DNA from 4 places in the Pectobacterium carotovorum genome. Region 3 is predicted to be linked to each of the others. Evidence: predicted binding sites of a transcription regulator. Region 3 holds the regulator's gene; each other region holds the start of a gene.

Region 1 (3,193 bases), on a different contig from region 3:
GCCCTGAATCCAGACTTTCACGCAGTAAATCGATATTCAGAGAAAAGTATCCCAGCAAATCGGGCAGCGGTGTGCCGGATAATTTACGCGAGCTTTGTGCCAGTAATTGCTGTGCTGCCGGGTTGGAATAGTGAATCGCCAGATCGTTATCCAGCAATAAGATGCTGTTTATCAGAGAATTTAGGATCTGCCCAGCATCGGGCAGCGTGCCTGTTGCCATAACGCAGACTCCCGCACCGTCGTGGTGCATTGTAGTGTGAATGATGGATGTTACGTCGCAACGGCCAATGCCGGTGGTGAAAAAAGCCCATCCGAAGATGGGCTGAAGCGTTTCCACGGCAACAAGAACAAACTTCTTAGTATTCTGTTGTTTATCGGTCATGGTTGGGTATCAGCACACCCAACCATGCTGTCGTTATTAAACGCTGTCGTTATTAAACGCTATAGTACAGTTCGAACTCAACTGGGTGCGGCGTCATACGAACGCGGTCAATCTCAGATTTACGCAGTTCGATATATGCTTCGATAGCGTCGTCGGTGAACACGCCACCACGGGTCAGGAACTCGCGGTCTTCGTTCAGTGCAGCCAGTGCCTCGTCCAGAGAACCTGCAACTTTTGGAATCTCTGCTTCTTCTTCCGGCGGCAGGTCGTACAGGTTTTTGTCCATCGCATCGCCAGGGTGGATTTTGTTGATGATGCCGTCGAGGCCAGCCATCAGCAGTGCAGCGAAGCACAGGTATGGGTTAGCTGCTGGATCTGGGAAGCGCGCTTCGATACGACGTGCTTTCGGGCTGGCAACAACTGGGATACGGATTGAAGCAGAACGGTTACGGGCAGAGTAAGCCAGCATAACTGGGGCTTCGTAGCCTGGGACCAGACGCTTGTAGGAGTTGGTGGTTGGGTTCGCCAGGGCGTTGATAGCTTTAGCGTGCTTGATAACACCGCCGATGTAGAACAGAGCCAGTTCAGACAGGCCGCCGTATTTGTCGCCAGCGAACAGGTTAGTACCGTCTTTGGACAGAGACATGTGGCAGTGCATACCAGAACCGTTATCACCGAACATAGGTTTTGGCATGAAGGTCGCGGTTTTACCGTAAGCGTGAGCTACGTTATGCACGACATATTTGTAGATCTGAATTTCGTCAGCTTTTTTGGTCATAGTGTTGAAGCGAGTAGCCACTTCGTTCTGGCCCGCGGTAGCCACTTCGTGGTGGTGAGCTTCAACAACCAGACCCATTTGCTCCATGGTCAGACACATAGCAGAACGGATGTCCTGTGATGAATCGACTGGTGGAACTGGGAAGTAGCCGCCTTTCAGACCTGGACGGTGACCTTTGTTACCGCCTTCGTATTCTTTACCGGAGTTCCAGTAAGCTTCAACGTCGTCGATAGCAACGTGAGAACCGGAAGTGCTGCTGCCGAAACGGATATCATCGAACAGGAAGAATTCTGGCTCAGGCCCGAACAGGACGGTATCGGCAATGCCAGAAGAACGCAGGAAATCTTCCGCACGTTTCGCGATAGAACGCGGGTCGCGGTCATAACCCTGCATGGTGCCTGGTTCAAGGATGTCACAACGAATGATCAGCGTAGAATCTTCGAAGAACGGGTCGATCATCGCTGTGCTAGCATCGGGCATCAGAACCATGTCTGACTCGTTGATACCTTTCCAACCGCCAATCGAAGAACCATCAAACATTTTACCTTCTTCGAAGAAGTCGGCATTGACTTGATGAGCCGGAATGGTGACGTGCTGCTCTTTACCTTTAGTATCCGTGAAGCGTAAATCAACAAACTTCACTTCGTGCTCATTCAGCATCGTCAAAACATGTTCTGCGGACATACTTGGTTCTCCCGATTGGTCATTTATCGTCGTGGAACGAATATCGTTGTGGATTGATGTTGTTGCCGTGAGTAGACTAAAGCTAAAAGTGTGCCAACTTTTTAAATGTGTGCAATGTGTTGCTACTTGGGGCTTTCTCACGGAAATCCACTGCACCATTATAGTCTAAAGCACCAAAATGGTGCTCCATATGTGAATTATTGCACTTATTTGGTGCATTCGTGTTCGCTTGTAGCGCTTTTGCACCGTGAAAGGGATCACAAAGCAGGCAGCTCTAGGTTGTTTATCATAGATGCTTGTGATCTTGTTTAGTCCCTCGATTAATACGTGTACAATAGCGCGCTATTTCTAAATGCCTGAGGCAAAGCTGTGATCGAAAATTTGCGTAACATCGCCATTATTGCGCACGTTGACCATGGGAAAACCACCCTGGTTGACAAGCTGTTGCAACAATCCGGAACGTTCGGTGAACGTGTCGAAGCAACCGAGCGTGTAATGGACTCCAACGATTTGGAGAAAGAGCGTGGAATTACCATCCTCGCAAAAAATACCGCCATTAATTGGAAAGACTACCGCATTAACATCGTAGATACCCCGGGACACGCCGACTTCGGCGGCGAGGTTGAGCGTGTAATGTCGATGGTTGACTCGGTACTGCTGGTTGTTGATGCGATGGATGGCCCGATGCCGCAAACGCGTTTCGTGACCAAAAAAGCATTTGCCAACGGTCTGAAACCTATTGTGGTTATCAACAAAGTTGACCGTCCTGGCGCGCGTCCTGACTGGGTTGTCGATCAGGTATTCGACCTGTTCGTGAACCTGGATGCGACTGACGAGCAACTGGATTTCCCGATCATTTATGCTTCTGCGCTGAATGGTATCGCGGGTCTCGACCATACCGACATGGCGGAAGATATGACCCCGCTGTATCAGGCGATTGTCGATCACGTGTCTCCGCCTCAGGTTGAGATGGATGCGCCGTTCCAGATGCAAATTTCTCAGTTGGACTACAACAACTATGTTGGCGTTATCGGTATCGGCCGTATCAAGCGCGGTAAAGTCAAGCCTAACCAACAAGTGACCATTGTTGATAGCGAAGGCAAAACCCGTAACGGTAAAGTCGGTAAAGTTCTGACTCACCTTGGTCTGGAGCGTATCGACGCGGCTGAAGCGGAAGCAGGCGATATCATCGCGATCACTGGTCTGGGCGAGTTGAACATTTCCGACACCATCTGCGATCCGCAGAATGTCGAAGCGCTGCCAGCACTGAGCGTCGATGAACCTACCGTTACCATGTTCTTCAACGTCAATACTTCACCATTCTGCGGTAAAGAAGGTAAGTATGTTAC
Region 2 (3,193 bases), on a different contig from region 3:
GCGCGTACTACAGCATATTTCTCTGACGATACCAGAGCGCGGGTTCGTCGCGCTGGTCGGGCATACGGGCAGCGGAAAAAGTACTCTGGCCAGTTTGCTGATGGGGTATTACACGCCGGATGAAGGAGAGATTCGGCTTGATGGTCGGCCGCTCTCTACACTCTCTCATGCGGTATTGCGCCAAAATGTGGCAATGGTGCAGCAGGATCCGGTTGTGCTGGCGGAGTCCATGTTCGTGAACGTGACGCTGGGGCGCGATATCAGCGAAGAGGCTGTCTGGCGCGTGTTGGAGGTCGTTCAGCTTGCTGAACTGGTGCGGACTTTCCCGGAAGGATTGCATACGCGCGTTGGTGAGCAGGGGAATAACCTGTCTACCGGGCAAAAGCAGCTGTTGGCGATAGCGCGGGTACTGGTGCAAACGCCTAAAATCCTGATTCTCGATGAAGCGACGGCGAATATTGACTCGGGCACGGAGCAAGCGGTGCAAAAGGCGTTGCGTATCATCAGGGAACAGACAACCTTGATTATCATCGCGCACCGACTTTCCACCATCGTTGAAGCCGACACGATCATGGTGCTCCATCATGGGCAAACCGTCGAACGGGGAACGCATGAGCAGCTGCTGCAACAGCAGGGGCGCTATTATCAGATGTATCAATTGCAGCTGGCTGGAGAGGATCTTGCTGCCACCAGCACCGAGCCTTGCATTGTCTGACTCGATTAGCCGTTATTCTGTGGTCTGCACCGCCTTGAGTGGTGCAGACTGACAGTCTGCTCACGGCTTCGCACCATCAGTAAGCATCGTGATTCCGGTTTTTACCCGCACTGCACTGAAAACACCCCTTGCGCACTAAAATAGTGCAATTATTGCCCAGATCTTCCTGCATTTCTTTCCCGTTGTGTTGGCTTTTTGTCCTTTCTCATCTTTAAACACGTTCTCTTTCCTGATTTATGCCAGATAAATCATTTATGGCACACCCTTTGCTTTAGTCATGACGTAGACCTACTTCATAGAGCGCGTAATCGAACAAGTGACGGGCGAAAGCCTGAACGTAATGGCTAGGGGGAAGATAAATGAAACTGGTTACTGTGGTGATAAAACCATTCAAGCTGGAAGATGTACGTGAAGCGTTATCTTCTGTCGGCATCCAGGGGCTCACCGTCACTGAGGTGAAAGGATTTGGTCGTCAGAAAGGGCACGCGGAACTATACCGTGGTGCAGAATACAGCGTTAACTTTTTACCCAAGGTAAAAATTGATATCGCGATTGCAGACGACCAACTGGACGAAGTGATCGATGTTATCAGTAAAGCCGCGTACACCGGAAAAATTGGTGATGGCAAAATTTTTGTCGCCGAGCTGCAAAGGGTTATCCGTATTCGTACGGGTGAAACTGACGAAGCCGCACTTTAACAACACCTAGCGTAGATACGTAAATAGGGATGGATGAAAATGAAAAAACGACTCTCTTCATTAGGTCTCGGTGTGGCGGCATTACTCCCGTCCTGGGCAATGGCTGCAACACCGACGATTGATAAAGCGGATAACGCTTTTATTATGATTTGTACCGCGCTGGTACTCTTTATGACTATACCGGGCATTGCACTGTTTTATGGCGGCCTGATTCGTTCTAAGAACGTTCTGTCCATGATGACGCAGGTGAGTGTAACGTTCGCGATGGTTTGTATCCTGTGGGTGGTTTACGGATATAGCCTGGCTTTCAGCGAAGGTAACGCCTTCTTCGGTGGCTTCAGCACGTTTATGCTGAAAGGCATCGGAATTGAGTCCATTAGCGGCACCTTCTATCAGTTTGTGCACGTGGCGTATCAGGCTTCTTTTGCCTGTATCACTGTCGCGCTGATTGTTGGGGCGATTGCTGAGCGTATCCGTTTCTCTGCTGTGCTGATTTTCGTTGCTCTGTGGCTGACGTTCTCCTACCTACCGATGACGCACATGGTATGGGGCGGCGGTTATCTGGCTGCGGATGGCGCGCTGGACTTCGCTGGTGGTACGGTGGTTCACATCAACGCGGCGGTCGCTGGGTTGGTTGGTGCTTACCTGTTGGGCAAACGTGCTGGTTTTGGCAAAGAAGCCTTCAAACCGCATAACCTGCCGATGGTATTTATCGGTACAGCGATTCTGTACATCGGCTGGTTTGGCTTCAATGCCGGCTCCGCCGGTGCCGCGAATGGTATTGCTGCTCTGGCTTTCCTGAACACGGTTGTTGCTACTGCCGCTGCGATTCTGGCATGGGTTGGCGGTGAGTGGATGGTACGTGGTAAGCCATCTCTGCTGGGCGCGTGCTCTGGCTGTATCGCCGGTCTGGTGGCAATCACGCCAGCGGCGGGTACCGTTGGTGTGGGTGGCGCACTGATTATCGGTCTGGCTGGCGGCGTTGCAGGTCTGTGGGGCGTAACCGTACTGAAAAGATGGCTGCGTGTGGATGACCCGTGTGATGTGTTCGGTGTTCACGGCGTGTGTGGTATCGTTGGCTGTATCCTGACTGGCGTATTCTCTTCGGCTTCGCTGGGCGGTGTTGGCTATGCAGAAGGCGTGACGATGGCGCATCAGGTTTGGGTTCAGTTGTTCAGCGTCATTGTTTGTCTGGTGTGGTCCGGCGTAGTGGCATTCGTCGCCTTCAAAGTGGCGGATATGATTGTCGGCCTGCGTGTACCTGAAGATCAAGAGCGCGAAGGTCTGGACGTCAACAGCCATGGCGAGAGCGCTTACAACCAATAAGAGCGCTTACATCAATCAGTAAGAATACTCAAATACAGTAAACAGGCGTGGGGGAAACTCCACGCCTGTTTTATTACCCGTCTTAAACCATCTCCTTTGGCGGTGGTTTTTTTACTTTACGCGGCTGCCGTAAGGTTTATTACTGGCGGCGGCGCATGACGCCTTCCTGCACGCTGGATGCAACCAGCACGCCTTCCCGAGTATAGAATTGCCCACGAACGAAGCCACGAGCACCGGATGCGGATGTACTTTCCACGGTGTATAACAGCCAGTCGTCTAACCGGAAATCACGGTGGAACCACATCGAGTGATCGATTGTGGCGACCTGCATACCCGGTTCTAAAAAGCCAACGCCATGAGGCTGTAAAGCCGTGAGTAGGAAATTGCAGTCAGACGTATAGCCAAGCAGGTATTGGTGAATACGCTTATCGTCCGGCAGAGGGCCGCTGGCACG
Region 3 (3,193 bases):
TACTCTGGCAGTGGACGGTGCTTCGGGTGCACTCAGGACGTAATACGGTGCTGAGTTGCAATACGGGATCGTGGTTCATTTTATTTTCACTTAACGACGCTTTCACTTCTGGTGATCCCGACCCATCCGATGGATGGGTCGAGTTTGTTCCTTTGCCAAACGGCAAAGGAGAAAATTAGTGCTGCTTGAGTTTATCTTTATGCTTATTGAGCTGTCTTGCCAGTTTATCAATCAATAAATCTATCGCGGCGTACATATCTTCCGCTTCTGAGGTTGCATGCAGCTCGCCACCATTAACGTGGAGCGTGGCCTCGGCAATTTGCTGAACTTTTTCCACTCTCAATACCACATTGACCTGATTAATCCGGTCAAAATACTGCTCTAATTTGGCAAACTTGCCATTCACAAAATCACGCAGCGGTTCAGTGATCTCGATGTGGTGTCCGGTAATGTTGAGCTGCATAGTGTCTTCCTTCTCTGTTGAGATCAAATCAGTTGTTTACGCTGATTTGATGGTGGGATAGATAAAGACTCTCGGTATTTTGCCACGGTACGGCGTGCCACGATGATGCCCTGATCGGAGAGCTGTGCCGTAAGCTTGCTGTCGCTTAGTGGTTTGACGGGGTTTTCCGCCGCAATAAGCTTCTTCACCAGCGCGCGAATTGCCGTTGACGAGGCTTCTCCGCCGCTATCGGTATTCACATGGCTGGAGAAGAAATATTTTAGTTCAAAAATGCCGCGCGGACTGTGCAGGAACTTCTGTGTCGTCACGCGTGAGATGGTGGACTCATGCATATCCACCGCCTGGGCGATATCTGCCAGTACCATGGGCTTCATGAATTCTTCACCCTGCTCGAAGAAATCCTGCTGCTGTTCGACTATGCAGCGGGTCACTTTCAGCAGCGTGTCGTTACGACTTTCCAGGCTTTTGATGAGCCAGCGCGCCTCTTGCAGATTACTGCGGATAAATTGCCCGTCGCTGTCGTTGCGTGCGCTGTTGCCCAGTGCCGCATACTGCTGGTTAATCTGTAGGCGGGGAACGCTGTCGGTGTTGAGTTCTACAGCCCAGATGCCCTGGACTTTGCGCACAAGCACGTCAGGAATCACATATTCAGATTCGCCGGTGTTGATCGACTGCCCTGGCCGTGGATCGAGCGATTGGATCAGCGCCAGCGCTTCTTTCAGCACGTCTTCTTTCAGACGCGTGACGCGGATCAGACTACGGAAATCATGGTTGGCTAACAGATCGAGATGATCGCTGACGATCAGGCGGGCTTCGACCAGACGCGGCGTGCTGTCAGCAAACTGGGAAAGCTGCACCAGCAGGCAGTCGCGCAGATCGCGAGCGGCGACGCCAACGGGATCAAAGCGCTGCACGCGTTTGAGTACGGCTTCGACTTCTTCCAACGTCACATCGTCGTCGCCGATGCTGTCGAGAATGTCCTCCAGCGGCACAGTCAGGTAGCCGGTGTTGTCCACGGCATCGACGATAGAGGTCGCGATAGCTGCGTCGGTGTCTGAAAACGGTGTGAGTTCGACCTGCCACATCAGGTAATCCTGAAGCGTTTGCGTGGTTTCGCCTTGATAAATTGGCAGTTCTTCATCGCGATAGTCGGTGCCGGTGCCTGACGGTGTGCCTGCGGAGTAAATCTCATCCCAGGTGGCGTCTAGCGGCAATTCTTCCGGCATGTCCTTCTGTTCCAGAGCTTCACCGGTATCCAGTGAATCGCTGTCTGCCTTTTCAAATGACTCGATTTCGTCGTGTTGATCCGTTTGTTCGAGCAACGGATTGCTTTCCAGCGCCTGTTGAATTTCCTGTTGCAATTCAAGCGTGGACAGTTGCAACAGGCGGATGGCCTGTTGGAGCTGTGGGGTCATGGCCAGTTGCTGGCTAAGCCTGAGTTGCAAACCTTGCTTCATAAATCGCGCTAACGTCCCATAAGTACTGCAAAGATAAAATATTACCCTATCAGAGTCGGAAGCCTTCGCCCAGATAGACGCGTTTCACCTGCTCATCGGCCAGAATATCGGTCGGTGAACCGTGGGCGATCAGGTTGCCCTGACTCACGATGTAGGCTCGTTCACAGACATCAAGCGTTTCGCGGACGTTATGATCGGTAATCAGCACGCCGAGCCCGCTGTCACGCAGATGCTCAATGATTTTTTTAATATCCAGTACGGAGATCGGGTCTACGCCCGCAAACGGTTCATCCAGCAGGATGAACTTCGGATTCGCCGCCAGCGCACGCGCAATCTCTACGCGGCGTCTTTCCCCACCGGACAGCGATTGTCCCAGACTATCGCGCAAATGAATAATATGGAATTCTTCCATTAGCTCATTGGCACGATCTTCCTGCTGCTCGGTCGTCAGATCTTTACGGATCTGTAACACCGCCATCAGGTTGTCATAGACGCTTAAGCGACGAAAAATAGAGGCTTCCTGCGGCAGGTAGCCGATACCGCGCAGAGCGCGTTCGTGCAGGGGAAGCAGGCTGATGTCGTCGTCGTCAATAACAATGCGTCCTTCATCACGTGGGACGATACCCACGACCATGTAGAACGTTGTTGTTTTGCCGGCGCCGTTCGGCCCGAGCAGGCCGACGATTTCACCGGAATTGACGGTGAGGCTGACGTTTTCGACGACCTTACGGCCTTTGTACGCCTTGGCCAGATTTTCTGCGGTTAATGTTGCCATAACTTATTCAGTGACCCGTGGTTGCGGTTGCTGAGAACGAGAAGGCTGGCTCTTGTTCTCTTTCTCCTGAAGCTGAGAGGGGACCAACACCGTCGTCACGCGCTTTCCTTTTTCGCTGGTCGCTTCCATCTGCTGCTGTTTCACCAGATAGGTGATGCGATCGCCTTTTACATTGCTATCCTGCTGTTCCAGATAGGCATTGCCTGTCAGCACCAGAAAGTCTTTGGCCAGTTCGTAGCGGATTTTCTGCGCGTGACCTTTTACCGGTTTGCCGTTGTCCTGCATCTGGTAGAACGTCACGGGGTTACCGTAGCCTTCCACCACTTCACTGCCTTGCGTGCCCTGTGGGCGCGTCACGACGACCTTGTCGGCTTTCACTTCAATCGTCCCTTGCTTCACGACAACATTGCCGGTGAACGTCACCGTGTTGCCCTGCATGTCCAGAGACTGCTGTGCTGAATCAATGTGAATAGGTTGGTTGCTATCGCCAGTGACGGC
Region 4 (3,193 bases), on a different contig from region 3:
GAGGAAGCTGTCTGGTACGTCCGACCACAGGGTGCCAGGTGTAACATCCTGCATCGGCTCGCCAAGTGCCGGATCGTAAATCCATTGGCAGACGCTGCACTGCATACAGCCGCTTTCTGACTGCACCGCTGGCTGTGCGGTTGACTGTGGCGCCGCGACTTCACTGCAACCACAGGCGCTCTCGGCGGGGGCGCTCACACTCTGCGGGGCGCTGGCGGTTTGCGGTGCCGCAGTGGGCTGTTTTACTGGCGAAATGACACGACGGGCTGGTGTATCATCCAGCGGATGCAGCGCCCACTGACGAGCGATTTCGCGGCCGTGTTCGCGGCAAATTTCCAGTGCGGAACCGTCAGGACGCCACTTGGTTTTCAGCGCCAGCGTGGTTTCAAAACCGGCGTCCATCAGACGGGTTTGAATGCGATCTACCGCGCCGCCGTTCCAGCCGTAGCTGCCGAACGCTGAGGCTTTCTTGTTTTGGAAACGCAGGCCGGTGATCTCTTCCAGCATGGCGGCGACCTTCGGCATCATCACGTTATTCATGGTGGATGAACCGACTAACACGCCTTTCGAGCGGAAGACCTGCGTCAGTATTTCGTTCTTGTCGTGGCGGGCGACGTTATAGATTTTCACCGCTACGCCGGGGTCAACATCGTTGATGCCTTGCGCGATGGCGTCGGCCATCATGCGGGTGTTATTGGACATCGTGTCGTAAAACAGCGTGATGCGGTCTTCCTGATAGCTGTCCGCCCATTTCAGATACAGGTGGATGATCTGGGCAGGATCGTCACGCCATACCACGCCGTGTGAGGTTGCAACCATCGACAGCGGCAGGTTGAAGCCCAGCACTTCATGGATCTTGGCGGTGACTAAGCGGCTGAACGGCGTCAGAATATTGGCGAAATAGCGCTGGCACTGTTCGAACAGTTCTGTCTGATCTACCTCGTCATTAAACAGGTGCTCATCGCAATAGTGCTGGCCGAACGCATCGTTACTGAACAGCACGGCGTCCTCGGTCATATAGGTCATCATGCTATCCGGCCAGTGCAGCATTGGCGTTTCGATAAAGATCAGCTGCTTGCTGTTGCCGATATCCAGCGTGTCGCCGGTTTTGACCGTGTGGAAATTCCACTCCGGGTGGTGGTGGTGACCGGTGATGGAATCGATCGCGTTGTGGGTACAGTAAATTGGCGTGTTGGGAATACGTGCCATCAGTTCGCTCAGCGCGCCGGCGTGATCCTCTTCGGCGTGGTTGATCACGATGTAGTCAATCGTGTTCAGATCCACTTCTGCCATCAGGTTCTGCACAAAATCGCGGCTGAACTTGTGATCGACGGTATCGATCAGCACGGTTTTTTCTTCGCGGATCAGGTAGCTGTTGTAGCTGCTGCCTTGCAGCGTCTTGTATTCGGTGCCGTGAAAATCACGCACTTCCCAGTCGCGTTGTCCAACCCAGTGGATATTGTTCTTAACGTGAATTGTCATGTTCTGAAACCTCGATAGTCGTATACGGGAATATGCTGTAGAGATTGCAGAAAGCGTGCCAATTTTTAATATGTTGATTTATAACGGTTTAATAAATGATGATTGTCAAAATGACATGATTTATCTATTGTCTTAATGACACAGACTCTGTCATTAGGACACACCATGACACTCTCTATTAACGCCCTTGCCCGCATTGCCATTGAGCTACAAATGGGGCTATCAAATCAGGATCGTTTTCAGCGCTTGATTAACAGCCTGCGCCAGCTGCTACGCTGTGATGCCTCGACGCTGCTGCGTTACGAAAATCAGCTGTTCCGCCCGCTGGCGATCGACGGTCTGGCACCAGACGTGCTGGGGCGACGCTTTCGTCTGTCCGATCATCCCCGTCTGGAGGCCATTGCCCGTGCGGGCGATGTGGTGCGCTTTCCGGCAGATAGCCAGCTTCCCGATCCCTATGACGGCCTGATCCCCAGTCAGGAAGATCTTAAGGTGCATGCCTGCGTCGGCTTGCCGCTATTTGCTAATCAGAATCTGATCGGCGCGCTGACTGTGGACGGTATGGATCCCTGTCAGTTCGACCATTTTAGCGATGAAGAACTGCGGCTGGTGGGAGCGATGGCGGCGGCGGCGCTGAGCAACGCGCTGTTGATGGAACGTCTTGAGCGGCAGTTGCCCGCACCGGTGCGAGCTGAAAGTCCGGCGGCGGAAAGCGTTGAGGAAATGGTCGGGCTGTCGGAACCGATGCAGCGGCTGAAGAAGGAAGTCGATATCGTCGCGGGTTCCGATCTGAACGTGCTGATTATGGGAGAAACCGGCGTCGGTAAAGAGCTGGTGGCGCGGGCGATTCATCGCGGTTCCAGCCGGGCAACTCATCCTCTGGTGTACCTGAACTGCGCCGCGCTGCCGGAGTCGGTTGCGGAGAGCGAGCTGTTTGGTCATGTGAAGGGCGCGTTTACCGGTGCGATCCATCATCGCACCGGCAAGTTTGAAATGGCGGATAACGGCACGCTGTTTCTGGATGAGATTGGAGAACTGTCGCTGACGCTACAGGCGAAGCTGCTGCGCGTATTGCAGTATGGCGATCTCCAGCGCGTAGGCGATGACAATAGCCTGAAAGTGAACGTGCGCGTGCTGGCGGCGACCAACCGCGATCTGCGGCAGGCGGTGCTGGATGGCGCGTTCCGTGCTGACTTGTTCCACCGTCTGAGCGTGTTCCCGCTATCCGTACCGCCGCTGCGCGAGCGTCGTCAGGATGTGGCGCTGCTGGCGGGATTCTTCTGCGAGCGCAGCCGTGCGCAGCTGGGGCTGGCGCGTTTGGCGTTAACGGCCGACGCGGGCGCGCTGTTGGAACAGTACGACTGGCCGGGGAACGTGCGTGAGCTGGAACACGCTATTTATCGTGCCACCGTGCTGGCGCGAGCAGGTCAGGAATCAGGCGAGGTGCTGTTAGGCCCTGAACACTTCAATCTCGAACTTCCCTCCCAGCCTGTTCATGCGACCTCCGGTTCATCGAGCGCTATCGACATCGCGCCGGCGTATTTCATCAGCGGCGGCCTGCGGGAGGCAACGGACGACTATCAGCGTTGGGTCATCCAACAAACGCTGGTGCGCCATGAGAGCAACTGGTCATCCTGCGCAAGGGAACTGGAAATAGACAGCGGCAACCTGCATCGGCTGGCAAAGCGATTGGGCATCAAATAAACAAACG

The links. Region 3 encodes sigma-54, which starts transcription at its own class of promoters, with help from an activator protein. Its sites were predicted from a motif close to GTTGGCACANNTTTCGCTNT; they were not measured.
Region 1: glnA (glutamate--ammonia ligase) is a predicted target of sigma-54. The motif match lies at 1,923-1,942, and genes of this name have one in related genera.
Region 2: glnK (P-II family nitrogen regulator) is a predicted target of sigma-54. The motif match lies at 969-988, and genes of this name have one in related genera.
Region 4: norV (anaerobic nitric oxide reductase flavorubredoxin) is a predicted target of sigma-54. The motif match lies at 1,526-1,545, and genes of this name have one in related genera.

What each region holds. Positions count from the first base shown of each region.
Region 1 is NZ_JAXAFK010000006.1:13,069-16,261, forward strand. Features, by position in the region: gene glnL (nitrogen regulation protein NR(II)) at 1-220, opposite strand, end outside; gene glnA (glutamate--ammonia ligase) at 435-1,844, opposite strand; gene typA (ribosome-dependent GTPase TypA) at 2,214-3,193, shown strand, end outside.
Region 2 is NZ_JAXAFK010000001.1:366,321-369,513, forward strand. Features, by position in the region: gene R9X49_RS01510 (SmdB family multidrug efflux ABC transporter permease/ATP-binding protein) at 1-715, shown strand, start outside; gene glnK (P-II family nitrogen regulator) at 1,075-1,413, shown strand; gene amtB (ammonium transporter AmtB) at 1,453-2,739, shown strand; gene tesB (acyl-CoA thioesterase II) at 2,879-3,193, opposite strand, start outside.
Region 3 is NZ_JAXAFK010000002.1:53,001-56,193, forward strand. Features, by position in the region: gene ptsN (PTS IIA-like nitrogen regulatory protein PtsN) at 1-79, opposite strand, end outside; gene hpf (ribosome hibernation promoting factor) at 176-463, opposite strand; gene rpoN (RNA polymerase factor sigma-54) at 487-1,920, opposite strand; gene lptB (LPS export ABC transporter ATP-binding protein) at 1,970-2,695, opposite strand; gene lptA (lipopolysaccharide ABC transporter substrate-binding protein LptA) at 2,699-3,193, opposite strand, start outside.
Region 4 is NZ_JAXAFK010000001.1:32,171-35,363, forward strand. Features, by position in the region: gene norV (anaerobic nitric oxide reductase flavorubredoxin) at 1-1,482, opposite strand, end outside; gene norR (nitric oxide reductase transcriptional regulator NorR) at 1,648-3,186, shown strand.